2 regions of the Kitasatospora sp. NPDC048365 genome follow, and region 1 is predicted to be linked to the other one. Evidence: predicted binding sites of a transcription regulator. Region 1 holds the regulator's gene; the other holds the start of a gene.
The links. Region 1 encodes HrcA, which represses chaperone genes, less so after heat shock. Its sites were predicted from a motif close to TTNGCACTCNGNNNNNCNGAGTGCNAA; they were not measured.
Positions count from the first base shown of each region.

Region 2: the regulator HrcA is predicted to act here: its motif matches at 5,062-5,088, upstream of groL (chaperonin GroEL).

Region 1 covers NZ_JBICYJ010000015.1:117,885-124,628, reverse strand. The annotation lists gene ACGFX4_RS17690 (hypothetical protein) at 110-232, shown strand; gene ACGFX4_RS17685 (DUF3097 domain-containing protein) at 269-1,099, opposite strand; gene ACGFX4_RS17680 (DUF2785 domain-containing protein) at 1,201-1,971, opposite strand; gene ACGFX4_RS17675 (hypothetical protein) at 2,208-2,558, shown strand; gene ACGFX4_RS17670 (hypothetical protein) at 2,563-3,153, opposite strand; gene htpX (zinc metalloprotease HtpX) at 3,234-4,151, opposite strand; gene hrcA (heat-inducible transcriptional repressor HrcA) at 4,338-5,411, shown strand; gene dnaJ (molecular chaperone DnaJ) at 5,483-6,622, shown strand; gene ACGFX4_RS17650 (16S rRNA (uracil(1498)-N(3))-methyltransferase) at 6,714-6,744, shown strand, end outside.
Region 2 covers NZ_JBICYJ010000012.1:70,382-77,125, reverse strand. The annotation lists gene ACGFX4_RS14855 (hypothetical protein) at 1-884, opposite strand, end outside; gene ACGFX4_RS14850 (PadR family transcriptional regulator) at 881-1,237, opposite strand; gene ACGFX4_RS14845 (HD domain-containing protein) at 1,298-1,927, shown strand; gene ACGFX4_RS14840 (DUF4031 domain-containing protein) at 1,908-2,177, opposite strand; gene ACGFX4_RS14835 (hypothetical protein) at 2,174-2,533, opposite strand; gene ACGFX4_RS14830 (Uma2 family endonuclease) at 2,553-3,134, opposite strand; gene groL (chaperonin GroEL) at 3,320-4,942, opposite strand; gene ACGFX4_RS14820 (cold-shock protein) at 5,204-5,410, opposite strand; gene ACGFX4_RS14815 (MoaD/ThiS family protein) at 5,902-6,180, opposite strand; gene thrC (threonine synthase) at 6,224-6,744, opposite strand, start outside.

The sequences.
Region 1 (6,744 bases):
AAGTAGGGAGTGAAGGGGACGGCCCGGGTCCGACGTCGAGCATCCGGAGGACGACCGGCGCACCGTCCGGATCGACCCCGCCCGGATCCCGGCGGGCGCCACCCTGCTGGTGATCGTTCAGAACTTCGGTCAGCCGCGGCCCGAAGGCCCGTCGGCCTTCACCACCAGGGTCGTCGACACCCTGCCGAGCTGCGTGCCGCCGGTGGTCCGGGTGGTCGAGGCCGCCGGCTGACACACGGTCACCGACTCCGAGGGCCGACCCGGGTGGTCATTGACCCGGCTCTGTCGTGAAGTCGATCAGCTCCTCGACGCGGCCCAGCAGGGCCGGTTCCAGGTCCTTGTAGGAGTTCACCGAGGCGAGGATGCGCTTCCAGGCGGCCGGGGTGTCCACCGGCCAGCCGAGGCGGCGGCAGATGCCCTGCTTCCAGTCCTCCTCGAAGGGCACGTCCGGCCAGCCGGGGATGCCGACGCTGGACGGCTTCACGGCCTGCCAGATGTCGATGTACGGGTGGCCGACGACCAGCACGTGGTCGCCGGTCACCCGGGCGGCGATCCGGTGCTCCTTGGTGCCGGGCAGCAGGTGGTCGACCAGCACGCCGAGCCGCCGGCCAGGGCCCGGGGCGAACTCGGCGACGATCGCGGGCAGGTCGTCGATGCCCTCCAGGTACTCGACCACCACGCCCTCGATCCGCAGGTCGTCGCCCCAGACCCGCTCGACCAGCTCGGCGTCGTGCCGGCCCTCCACGTAGATCCGCGACTCCCGGGCGACCCGCGCCCGGGCCCCCGGGACGGCGACCGAACCGGAGGCGGTCAGGCCCGGCCCGCGGGCCGGCGCCGGAGCGGTCGGCCGCACCAGGGTCACCACCCGGCCCTCCAGCAGGAAGCCGCGGTCCGTCAGGGGGAAGACCCGGTGCTTGCCGAAGCGGTCCTCCAGGGTCACGGTCCAGCCCTCGGCGGTCCGCTCGCAGCGCACCACCGCCCCGCAGAACCCGGTGGCAGCTTCCTCCACGACCAGGTCGCGTTCGGCCGCCACCTCGGGCGCGGGCTGCTGCTTCTTCCACGGCGGGGTCAGATCCGGCCCGTAACTCCTGCTGCGCATCTGACCGAGTCTACGGCCGCTGACCGGCCGTCACCCGGGAGACCCGCACACCCGGCGCACCCCACACACCTGCACCCCACACACCTCGCACCGGCCTGCCCTCACCCCGGGTAGGGCGCGGCGATCGCCAGTACCTCGGCGATCCGCTGCTTGACCGCCTCGCCGTGGGGGAGCGCCCGTACCTCGCCACCGACCCAGTCCGGGCGGACCCCGCGGTCGGCGAGCAGGTAGAGCACGCGCAGGGTGCGCAGCGTGTTGGAGGCGAACGGCGGCATCGGGCCGGGCTCGCCGGTGGCGAAGACCTCCGCGATCCGGTCCAGCCAGGCCACCGCCCGGTCCTCGGCCAGCTCCTCGCGGGTCAGGGTGAGGGCCAGCGCGAAGCCGAGCCGGTCGTCCTCCATCGCGTCCCACACGTGGTCGGTCGGTGCGAGCAGTCGGGCTGCGCCGAGGGCGAGCGGCTCGGCCGGGTCCACCTCGGGGTGCTCGCCGAAGGCGCGCAGCAGGTCGGCGCCGTGCGCGACCGCGTGCAGCCACCCCAGCGCCGGGTCCCACCCGCGCAGGTCGGTCTCGGCGGGGTACCAGCGGCCGAACGCCGCCAGCCACTGCGGCCGGTACGCACCGGCCCGGACGAGCTTCGCCAGGACCAGGGGTGCGAACGTCCGGGCCTGGATCTCCGGATCGTCGAAGCGTTCGGCCAGCTCGTCCCCGAGGGCCAGTCGCGCCTCGGGCGCCAGCTCGGGCACCCAGCGCGCCAGCAGCGGGTAGGCCCGCTCGTCGCGCTCCACCGGGTCGGGCGAGCGCAGTGCGGCACTCGCCACCGCGACGGACTCGGCGGAGGGGGCGGCGGCTTCCAGAAGGTCCCAATCGGTCACGGGCGGACTCTAGTCCGGCCGGGGAAGCGGCGGCGAGGGAATACCCGGAGGCGGGCGGCGGCCCGCGACGCGGCCCGTCGATACTTCTCGGTGTGACGGAACCGGACGAAGCGACGGGTGGGCCCCTGGAGTGGGGCGTGGTGGCCAATGTGGCCCGGTCGACCACGCACGGGCCCGGCGGTGCCCGAACGGAGTCGGGGCTGAAGCACTTCGCTCCGGGGGCGAGGCTGTGGGTGGTGCCTCCCCGCTACGCGGACGAGGACGAGCAGGTGCAGGTGATCGGGGTCCACCGCGGTGGGCGCAGGCGGCAGATCTCCCTGATCATTTTCCGGCGGCACCTGGAGAACTTCCGGGTCAAGGGCGTCCACAGCCCGGCGGTGCAGAGGGTGCGGGCGGACGGCTGGTACTGGGGCTGGAACCGGGTGTGGTGCTGTCCGGAGCTGGCGCAGCCCTGGGTGGACCGGTGGAACGCGCTGGCCGCCGGCCTGCCGGCGCCCGACTTCCCGCCGTGGCCGGCCCGCTCCACGGTCGCCCCGGACGCGGGCCCGTGCCCGCACCTGCCACCGGCCCGGCCCGGGCCGGCGTGAGGGGCTAGTCCGTCAGGCCCGGGGCGCCCCAGACGGGGAACCAGCGGGAGAGGTCCTGTTCGACCCGGAGGTCGTTGGTGAGCAGGCCCTTGGCCTGGAGCTCGACCGGGCTGTTGCGCTTCTCGCCGCCGCCCGGCATCGGGGCGAACGGGTAGAAGGTGCCGCGCTTGTAGAGGTAGACCAGGCCGAGGGACTGCCCCGCGGGGTTGCGGAACGCGACGATCGAGCAGAGCAGCTGCGGTCCGAAGCCGTTCGCCTCCAGCTCGCTGTTGACCGCGTGCAGGTCGTTGACCAGGTCGGCGATCTCCTCGGGGGTGTGGCGGGCGAGCAGCCAGGTGTAGCCGTAGGAGTCCTGGGAGACCTCGACCGGGACGCCGCCGCGCGCGGTGTCGGCGTCCAGGAGCTCGCGGACCTGCGTCTGGACGTCGGCGAACGCCCCGCCCTCGACGGCGGCGAAGCACACCGACCCGAGACCGGTCGGCCGGAAGCCGGACGCGGCCTCCAGGGTGAGCGCGGCGGAGGGGACGGCGAACAGCTGGTCCAGGTCGGGCTTGACCGGCTTGGAGCGGCCGAACAGGGCGTCCAGGAATCCCATCTCAGGTCCTCTCGGGTCCGCGAGGACCGATCCTCGCGGATCGGGGCTCGGTGGCCGGGCCGGCCGGGTTCAGGTCGGCTTCAGTGGCCGAGTTCGGTGGAGATCTTCTCCAGCTGCTCCAGCCGCCGCTCCAGCGTCGGGTGGGTGGAGAACAGCTGGCCGGCGGCCTCGCGGGCGCTCAGCGCGGGGGCGAAGTAGAAGGCGTTGTACGGCTGGGCCTGGCGCAGGTCCTTGGTGGGGATGGCGGCGATCTGCCCGCTGACCTTGGTCAGGGCGGAGGCCAGCGCGCTGGGCCGGCCGGTCAGCTGGGCGGCGGCCCGGTCGGCGGCGAGTTCCCGGTAGCGGGAGAGCAGCCGGGTGAGCAGGAAGCTGATCGCGTACACCACCATGGCCACCAGCGGGACGATCAGTGCCGCGATTGCGGCGTTGGAGTCGTTGCTGTTCCGGTTGGAGCCGACGAATCCGCCGTACAGGGCCATCCGGGTGATCGCCCCGGCCAGCACGCCCAGGAATCCGGCCACCGTCATCACCGCGACGTCCCGGTGGGCGACGTGCGAGAGCTCGTGGGCGAGGACGCCCTCCAGCTCCTCCGGTTCGAGCCGGCGCAGCAGGCCGGTGGTGACGCAGACCACGGACTTCTCGGGTTTGCGGCCGGTGGCGAAGGCGTTCGGCATGTCGTTGTCGGCGACCGCCACCCGGGGTTTGGGCATGTCGGCCAGGGCGCAGAGCCGGTCGACGGCGCCGTGCAGCTGCGGGTACTGCTCGGGCGTCACCTCGTGGGCGCCCATCGCCCGTTCGGTGATCTTGTCGCTGAACCAGAACTGGGCGACGAACAGGCCGCCCGAGATCAGGACGATCAGCGGCCACGCGCCGCGCAGCAGCACGATCAGCAGCCCGGTGAAACCCACGTACACCAGGCCGATCAGGAACATCGTGGTGACCATCCGCCCGGTCAGGCCGCGGTCGGGCGCGAACCGGGAGTGCTGTGACGTCGACATCGCCGCTTCCTCCTCAGGTGCCTTCTGACTTCGATGCTGCCACTCGGACGAGGATCACGTGGCCGGGCCGTTCCTGCCGTCGGACCCGGGCCTTACACTGGCTGGTACGGTCCTGGCACTCTGCCTTCCGGAGTGCCAGACGGGGGACGGCTACCAGGTCAACGGACGAAGACGGAGGTGCGTGCCATGCCCGAGGACGGCAAGCCCGAGGCTCGGCGGTTCGACGCCCGCCCGTCTGTCCGCCCGCTCGACGAGCGGCGGCTCGCGGTGCTGCGCGCGATCGTCCAGGACTACGTGGGCACCGAGGAGCCGGTCGGCTCCAAGGCCCTGGTCGAGCGGCACAACCTGGGCGTCTCCCCGGCCACCGTGCGCAACGACATGGCCGCGCTGGAGGAGGACGGGTACATCCAGCAGCCGCACACCAGCGCGGGCCGGATCCCCACCGACAAGGGCTACCGGCTGTTCGTCGACCGGCTCGCCGAGGTCAAGCCGATGTCCGCGCCCGAGCGGCGCGCCATCCGGCACTTCCTGGAGGGCGCCGTCGACCTGGACGACGTGGTCGCCCGCACGGTGCGGCTGCTCGCCCAGCTGACCCGGCAGGTCGCCGTCGTCCAGTACCCCTCGCTGACCCGCTCCACGGTGCGGCACATCGAGTTGGTCGCCATCACCCCGACCAAGCTGATGCTGGTGCTGATCACCAACACCGGCCGGGTCGAGCAGCGGCTGGTCGACTGTCCCGGCACGGTGGGCGAGACCCTGCTCGGCGACCTGCGCGCCAAGCTCAACGGCATGGCCGGCGGCTGTCCGCTGCCCGAGGTCCCGGTGATCCTGGAGGATCTGCCGTCCGGCTTCGAGCAGGTCGAACGGCCGATCGTCAGCGCCGTGCTCGCCACCCTCTTCGAGACCCTCGCCGAGCAGAACGAGGAGCGGATCATGCTGGCGGGTACCGCCAACCTGACCCGCTTCGGCCACGACTTCCCGCTCACCGTCCAGCCCGTGCTGGAGGCGCTCGAGGAGCAGGTCGTCCTGCTCCGCCTCCTGGGTGAGACGGCGGAGTCCGGGATGACGGTCCGGATCGGCCACGAGATCGCGTACGAGGGGCTCAATTCCACCTCGATGGTCTCGGTCGGTTACGGTTCGGGCGACCAGAGCGTGGCAAAGCTCGGGGTGATCGGTCCGACCCGGATGGATTACCCGGGCACAATGGGGGCGGTGCGAGCGGTGGCACGGTACGTGGGTCAGATCCTGGCCGAGTCGTAGCAGGGATGCCGGTCAGAGCCGGCGCAGTCGATCGCAAGCACTTCTAGAGGCGGAACAAACCGGAGCATTTGGTGGCCACGGACTACTACGCGGTACTCGGCGTCCGACGCGACGCGGGGCAGGACGAGATCAAGAAGGCGTTCCGACGCCTCGCACGCGAACTGCACCCGGACGTCAACCCCGACCCGAAGACGCAGGAGCGGTTCAAGGAGATCAACGCCGCCTACGAGGTGCTCTCCGATCCGCAGAAGCGCCAGGTCTACGACCTCGGCGGCGACCCGCTGTCGCCCAACGGCGGCGGCGCGGGCGGGTTCGGCGCGGGCGCGGCGGGCTTCGGCTTCTCCGACATCATGGACGCCTTCTTCGGCGCCGCCTCCGGCCAGCGCGGTCCGCGCTCCCGGACGCGCCGCGGCCAGGACGCCATGATCCGCCTGGAGATCACCCTGGAGGAGGCCGCCTTCGGCACCACCAAGGAACTCCAGGTCGACACCGCCGTCACCTGCACCACCTGCAACGGCGAGGGCGCCGCCCCCGGCACCTCCGCGCAGACCTGTGACATGTGTCGCGGCAAGGGCGAGGTCTCCCAGGTCACCCGGTCCTTCCTGGGCCAGGTCATGACCTCCCGCCCCTGCCCGCAGTGCCAGGGCTTCGGCACCGTGGTGCCCACCCCGTGCCCCGAGTGCGCCGGCGACGGCCGCGTCCGGGCCCGCCGCACGCTGACCGTGAAGATCCCCGCCGGTGTCGACAACGGCACCCGGATCCAGCTGGCCGGCGAGGGCGAGGTCGGCCCCGGCGGCGGCCCCGCCGGTGACCTCTACGTCGAGATCGCCGAGACCGCCCACCAGGTGTTCCAGCGGCGCGGGGACGACCTGCACTGCACGGTGACCATCCCGATGACCGCCGCCGCGCTCGGCACCCAGGTGCCGCTGCAGACCCTCGACGGGCTGGAGGAGGTCGACATCCGGCCCGGCACCCAGAGCGGCCAGTCGATCCCGCTGCACGGTCGCGGCATCACGCACCTGCGCGGGGGCGGCCGGGGCGACCTGATAGTGCATGTCGAGGTGCAGACGCCGACCAAGCTCGACCCGGAGCAGGAGGAGCTGCTGCGGCGGCTCTCCATGCTGCGCGGGGAGGAGCGTCCGTCGGGCCAGTTCGCGCCGGGCCAGCAGGGGCTGTTCTCCCGCCTGAAGGACGCCTTCAACGGCCGGTAGGAGCTCGTTCCAGGGGCTCGGGGAACTGTGAGGTCGGCCTCGCAGTTCCCCGAGCCCTGTTGTCGTTACGCATCGAGAGAGGTACTTCGTCATGACTGCGCCGGTGTTCGTCGTCGAGACCG
Region 2 (6,744 bases), on a different contig from region 1:
ACCAGCACCCCGGTGGGGCCGAGCCCGGTGCGCACCGCGTACGGCACCACCCCCGGCAGCATCATCGGCAGGGTCGCCACCAGCCAGGCCGCCGGGAGCAGCCGCCCGCGCAGCAGCGCCGGCACGGCCGCGACCAGCAGGACCAGCTCGCCGGCGACCAGCGCCGGGCCGAGCGGCAGCATCCAGTCCGCGGCGAACAGCGTGCCCCAGCCGAGCAGGCCGTAGAAGGCGCCGTACAGCATCGGACCGGCCATCAGCGCGCCCGCGCACAGCGCGGCCACCGACCGCCAGGACACCGGCGGCAGCAGGTCGCGCGGCGCGGCGAGCAGCATCAGCGCCCACAGCAGCTGCGGTCCGCCGACCGTCACCGCGCCGAGCAGCGCCTCGGCGCCACCCCGCAGGTGCGCGTCCGCGACGCACATGCCCGCCCCGGAGACCACGGCCAGCACCACGCCGACCCAAGCCGCCGCGCGGGCGGCCGCCCAACGACCGAACAGCGCGGCAACCGCGGCCAGCGCCAGGACCGCCGTGCCCGCCCGGTCGAGCAGCGACGGCAGGCTGCCGTCGCCGAACACCGCGTAGTGCCGGAGCACCCGGCCGACGAGGACGATGTCCTCGACCGTGAACAGCGCCCGCCCGAGCAGTGCGCCGGCGGCGAACGGCGCCGCCACGGCGAGCAGCCGGGCCAGGAGCCCCGCCGCGCCGAGGCCGAACCGCAGCCGCAGCCCGTACCCGGCGAGGTCGCCGAGGCCCCGCAGCCGCTCCCACCGGCCGGCGCCGGCCATGAGCTCCTCGTGCACGCCGGCCAGCTCCGCCCCGCGCTCACCGCGGTACGCGGCCGGGTACAGCCGCAGCACCGCGCTCACCCCCCGGTTCTCGGTCATGCGAACGCCCCCCGCACCGTCGGGCGGACGGCCGGGCCGCCCGCGAGTCGTCGTTCCGCCTCCGCCGCGACCGAGCGCAGCCGGGCGGCCTCGGCCGCCAGCACCTCGCGGCCGCCGGCGGTGAGCGCGTACGTGCGCCGGGCCCGCCCGTCCACCACGTCCTCGCTCTCCACCTCGATCACCTCCTGCTGCAGCAGCCGGTCGAGCGCCCCGTAGAGCGTGCCGGTCCGGAGCTTCACCCGGCCGCCGGAGATCGCGGCGACCTCCTGGATCAGCGCGTAGCCGTGTCGTGGCCGGTCCGCGAGCGCGGTCAGCAGCAGCAGCGTGGGCTCCTGCATCGAACGATCAGTCATGTCGCCTATATATACCGGCCACCGACATATGACGCCAGGGGGCACACCAGAATGTTCGACATGACTTCTGCGCTGCCGGACCGTTGGAACGAGCTGCTGCTGCGCTGCGGCGCCACCGTCGACCCCGCCCCCTACGCCCGTGACCTGCTGGAACGCTGGTCCGAGCCGCAGCGCCGCTACCACACCACCGAGCACCTGCGGGCCGTCCTGGACCATGTGGACGCGCTCGCCGGGCACGCCGACGACCCGGACGCCGTCCGGCTCGCCGCCTGGTTCCACGACGCCGTCTACAAGCCGGACCGCTCCGAGAACGAGGAGCGCAGCGCCCAGCTCGCCGTCCGCGCGCTGCGCGAGGCCAGGCTCCCCGAGGCCCTGGTCGAGGAGGTCGCCCGGCTGGTCCGACTCACCGTCAATCACCACCCCGAGCCCGGCGACCGCAACGGCGAGGTGCTCTGCGACGCCGACCTGGCCGTCCTCGGCGGCCCGCCGGAGGGCTACGCGGCGTACGCGGCCGCCGTGCGCGCCGAGTACGCGTTCGTCCCCGAGGACGCCTTCCGCACCGGCCGGGCGGCGATCCTGCGCCAGCTCCTCGACCTGCCCGCGCTCTACCGCACCCCCGCCGCCCGGGACCGCTTCGACGCCCCCGCCCGGGCCAACCTGGCCGCCGAACTCACCGCCCTGGAGAGCTAGCCTTCCGCCGCCGCAGCCCGGCGGCGGTCAGCCGGGCCACCAGCTCCTTGCTGCCCACCGGCTCGGCGCCCAGCGCCACCGCCTTCGCGTACCACGCCGCCGGGATGTCGTAGTGGTCCCGCTCGAAGCCCTTCGCGGGCGCGCCCAGACGCTCCGCGAAGGCGTGCAGCTCCTCGTACGACACGTCGCTCACCAGGTGCGACCACCACTTGCCGTGCCCGGGCCAGTTCGGCGGGTCGATCAGGATCACGCCAGCTCCCCGACCGGCGCCACCACCACGCCGCGCTTGCCGCACACCCAGTGCGGGTCGGGCCCCAGCTCCGGCTCCACGCTCAGCGCGTGCGGGTCGTCCTCCTCCGCCGCGCAGGCCGCGCACAGCGGCCACCGCCCGTACTGCTCCAGCAGCGCGTCCTGGACGTCCTGCGCCACCAGCCCGAGCACGTACTCGGTGCCCTCCGGCCACTGCTCCACCCACCACCGCCGGTGCGTCACGGCGTCCTCGACCAGCGACACCACGGCCGCGTCCGCCACGTCCCGGGCGGTCAGGTCGGCAAGGATCAGCGCCCGGGCGCTGTGCAGGGCGGTTTCGATCTCGGTACTGGCCATCCCCCCATTCTCGCGCAGCTCACTTGGCCGCCGGGAACCCCTCGGTGCTCAGCTCGATCCCGAACGGCTCCGGCAACTCCACCGGCTGCCCGAACGGGGTACGGACACCCCGCTGGTACCTGCCCTGGTCCGGGTCGGAGAACACGGTCACGGTCGGCCCGTCCTCGTCGAAACGGTCGACCAGCAGGAAGAGCGGAACCGGCGCGTGACCGTACGCCCAGAGCTTCTTGGTGCGGTCGAGCCGGGCGGTGCGCTTCGAGGTGATCTCCACCGCCATCAGCAGCCCGGCCGCGTCGATGGACGCCTCCCGGGCAACCAGGCGAGCGTCGTCCACCACCACCAGGTCCGGCACGTACAGCTTCTCCAGCGGGACGATCTCCGTGCCCAGGGTCTGGTAGACACCCACCTCTGGCGGAAGGCACTCGAGCAGCGCCCGGTGCACCTTCCCGGCGATCACGTTGTGGCCCACGTTGGGCGGCGGCACCAAGCGGATCTCCCCCTCGTCGATCTCCGCGCGCCATCCCTCGGGGACGTCCAGCTCCAGCCAGGTGTTCAGCAGGTAGTCCCACTGACGCCCCGGCTCGACCGACATCGCAGTCACCGGCGGCCTCCCTTCCTCAGCCCGACGCTCCTGGCCGTCACTGTACGGACCTCCGGAGGCCCCGAAACCGCTCATGCGGCCAGCGTCCCACGGTCGGGTGAGCGGGGCGAGAACGCCGCGAGGGCGGCCCCCGTCGAAACGGGGACCGCCCTCGTGGACGATCAGAACTCGCCGATCCCGGAGGATCAGAAGTCCATGTCACCGCCCGGCATGCCGCCGCCGGCGGCCGCGGAGGCCTTCTCCGGCTTGTCGGCGATGACGGCCTCGGTGGTGAGGAACAGGGCCGCGATGGAGGCGGCGTTCTGCAGCGCGGAGCGGGTGACCTTCGCCGGGTCGATGATGCCCTGGGCGATCAGGTCGACGTACTCGTTGGTCGCGGCGTTCAGGCCGTGGCCGGCGGGGAGGTTGCGCACCTTCTCCACCACGACGCCGCCCTCGAGACCGGCGTTGGTCGCGATCTGCTTGATCGGGGCCTCGAGCGCCACGCGGACGATGTTGGCACCGGTGGCCTCGTCGCCGTCCAGCTCCAGCTTGTCGAACGCGACACCGGCCTGCAGCAGGGCGACGCCACCACCGGCGACGATGCCCTCCTCGACGGCGGCCTTGGCGTTGCGGACGGCGTCCTCGATGCGGTGCTTGCGCTCCTTGAGCTCCACCTCGGTGGCCGCGCCGGCCTTGATGACGGCCACGCCGCCGGCCAGCTTGGCGAGGCGCTCCTGGAGCTTCTCGCGGTCGTAGTCCGAGTCGCTGTTCTCGATCTCGGCGCGGATCTGGTTGACCCGGCCGGCGACCTGCTCGCTGTCGCCGCCACCGTCGACGATGGTGGTCTCGTCCTTGGTGATGACCACCTTGCGGGCGGTGCCCAGCAGGTCGAGGCCCGCGTTCTCGAGCTTGAGGCCGACCTCCTCGGAGATCACGGTGCCGCCGGTGAGGATGGCGATGTCGCCGAGCATGGCCTTGCGGCGGTCGCCGAAGCCCGGGGCCTTGACGGCGACGGACTTGAAGGTGCCGCGGATCTTGTTCACGACCAGGGTCGACAGGGCCTCGCCCTCGACGTCCTCGGCGATGATGACGAGCGGCTTGCCGCTCTGCATGACCTTCTCCAGCAGCGGGAGCAGGTCCTTGACCGAGGAGATCTTGGAGTTGGCGATCAGGATGTACGGGTCCTCGAAGGAGGACTCCATGCGCTCCAGGTCGGTCGCGAAGTACGCGGAGATGTAGCCCTTGTCGAAGCGCATGCCCTCGGTGAGCTCGAGCTCCAGACCGAAGGTGTTGCTCTCCTCGACGGTGATGACGCCTTCCTTGCCGACCTTGTCCATGGCCTCGGCGATGAGCTCGCCGATCTGGGTGTCGGCGGCGGAGATGGAGGCGGTGGAGGCGATCTGCTCCTTGGTCTCCACGTCCTTGGCCTGGGCCAGGAGCTGGTCGGAGACGGCGGCGACGGCCTTCTCGATGCCGCGCTTGAGGGCCATCGGGTTGGCGCCGGCGGCGACGTTGCGCAGGCCTTCCTTGACCAGGGCCTGGGCGAGCACGGTGGCGGTGGTGGTGCCGTCACCCGCGACGTCGTCGGTCTTCTTGGCGACCTCCTTGACGAGCTCCGCGCCGATCTTCTCGTAGGGGTCCTCGAGCTCGATCTCCTTGGCGATGGAGACACCGTCGTTGGTGATCGTGGGGGCGCCCCACTTCTTCTCCAGGACGACGTTGCGACCCTTGGGGCCGAGCGTGACCTTCACTGCGTCGGCAAGCTGGTTCATGCCACGCTCAAGGCCGCGGCGGGCTTCCTCGTCAAAGGCGATGATCTTGGCCATCAGAAGTGGTCCTCCGGGACACGGTCGACTGCTCGGACCAAGGGGTGCCCGCGACGGACGGCCCAGCGAGCGGGGGTCTCGTCCCCTACCGCTCCCGAGGCCTCACCGACCCGGTCCGCTTATCACTCTCACACTGTGAGTGCTAACGCCAATGATTAGCACTCTGGGGTGGCGAGTGCAAGCCCGTTCGGCAGATGTCCCGGGCATGCCGCAGGCCCGCACGGACGAGCCGTGCGGGCCTGCTGCGTGGTGCTGAGGGGATCAGGCCTCGGGCGAACGGACCATGTCCGCCTGCGGACCCTTCTGCCCCTGCGAGATCTCGAACTCAACCCGCTGGCCCTCTTCGAGGGTGCGGTAGCCGTCCATCTGGATCGCGCTGTAGTGGACGAACACGTCCGCACCACCGTCGACCGCGATGAAGCCGTAGCCCTTCTCGGCGTTGAACCACTTGACGGTGCCCTGAGCCATTCCGAACTCCCCTAGTGCTGTGCTGGCCCTTCACGGACCCGCACGCCGCGGGCCCAAGGTCTGAAGGCCGGCCTGGGGAACCCCCCCGGAGGCAAGCCTTGTCGCGGCTGAATGTATCCGGATAAGTGCCCTCTGCAACAGGGTCAACTTCCGGGAAATCACCGTCCCCGACAAGGGATATGACGGGATGAAAGCCGCATCCACGGCAATTCACAGGGGACATAACGGACCGATCACCGCATATCCCTCGGAGAATCCTGACGACGACCTGACAGGATCGGGGCCGCACTGTCCCAGGTCCGTCTCAGCGGCCGGACAGGCCCTGCGTACCCGACCCGCGACGGGCCGCGCAGAGTGCGGGCGTTCGCACTCTATACCTCCCGACGTGCGGGAATTCCCGCGGGCAATGCCGAGAGCCGCCGTCCGGACCGGAAATCCAGGTTCCGGCCCCGACGGCGGCTCTCAGGCGCTAATGGGCGAGTGACGGTGGCTCAGCAGCCGCCGGCCACCGCGGGGATGATCGAGACGGACGCGCCGTCCTTGATCTCGGTCGCCAGGCCCTCGGCGAAGCGCACGTCGTCGTCGTTGACGTAGACGTTGACGAAGCGGCGCAGCGCGCCGGCGTCGTCCAGGATGCGGGCGGAGATGCCGGTGTGGTTGGCCTCCAGGTCCGCGATCACGGCGGCCAGGGTGTCGCCCTCGGCGGTGACCTCGGCGGCGCCGCCGGTGTAGGTGCGCAGGATGGTCGGGATGCGGACGGTGGCGCTCATGCGGGCACTCCTTGGGTCGAGCGGGGGGCGGCGAGGGGGCAGGTCAGGCGGTGGCGAGGCCGGCGGCGCGGAAGGACTCCAGCGACGGCTTGATGACGGCGGTCATCCCGGCGTCGGAGACGGCGTCCAGGGTCTTCAGGCCGTCGCCGGTGTTGATCGCGACGGTCTCCTTCGACGGGTCCAGCTGACCCGTCTCGACCAGCTTCTTGAGCACGCCGACGGTCACGCCGCCCGCGGTCTCGGCGAAGATGCCCTCGGTGCGGGCCAGCAGCTTGATCGCCTCGACCACCTGGGCGTCGGTGACGTCCTCGACGGCGCCGCCGGTGCGGCGGGCGATGTCCAGCACGTACGGGCCGTCGGCCGGGTTGCCGATCGCCAGCGACTTGGCGATGGTGTTCGGCTTGACCGGGCGGATCACGTCGTGGCCGGCCTTGTACGCGGCGGAGACCGGGGAGCAGCCCTCGGCCTGGGCGCCGAAGATCTTGTACGGCCGGTCCTCGACCAGGCCGAGCTTGATCAGCTCCTGCAGGCCCTTGTCGATCTTGGTGAGCTGGGAGCCCGAGG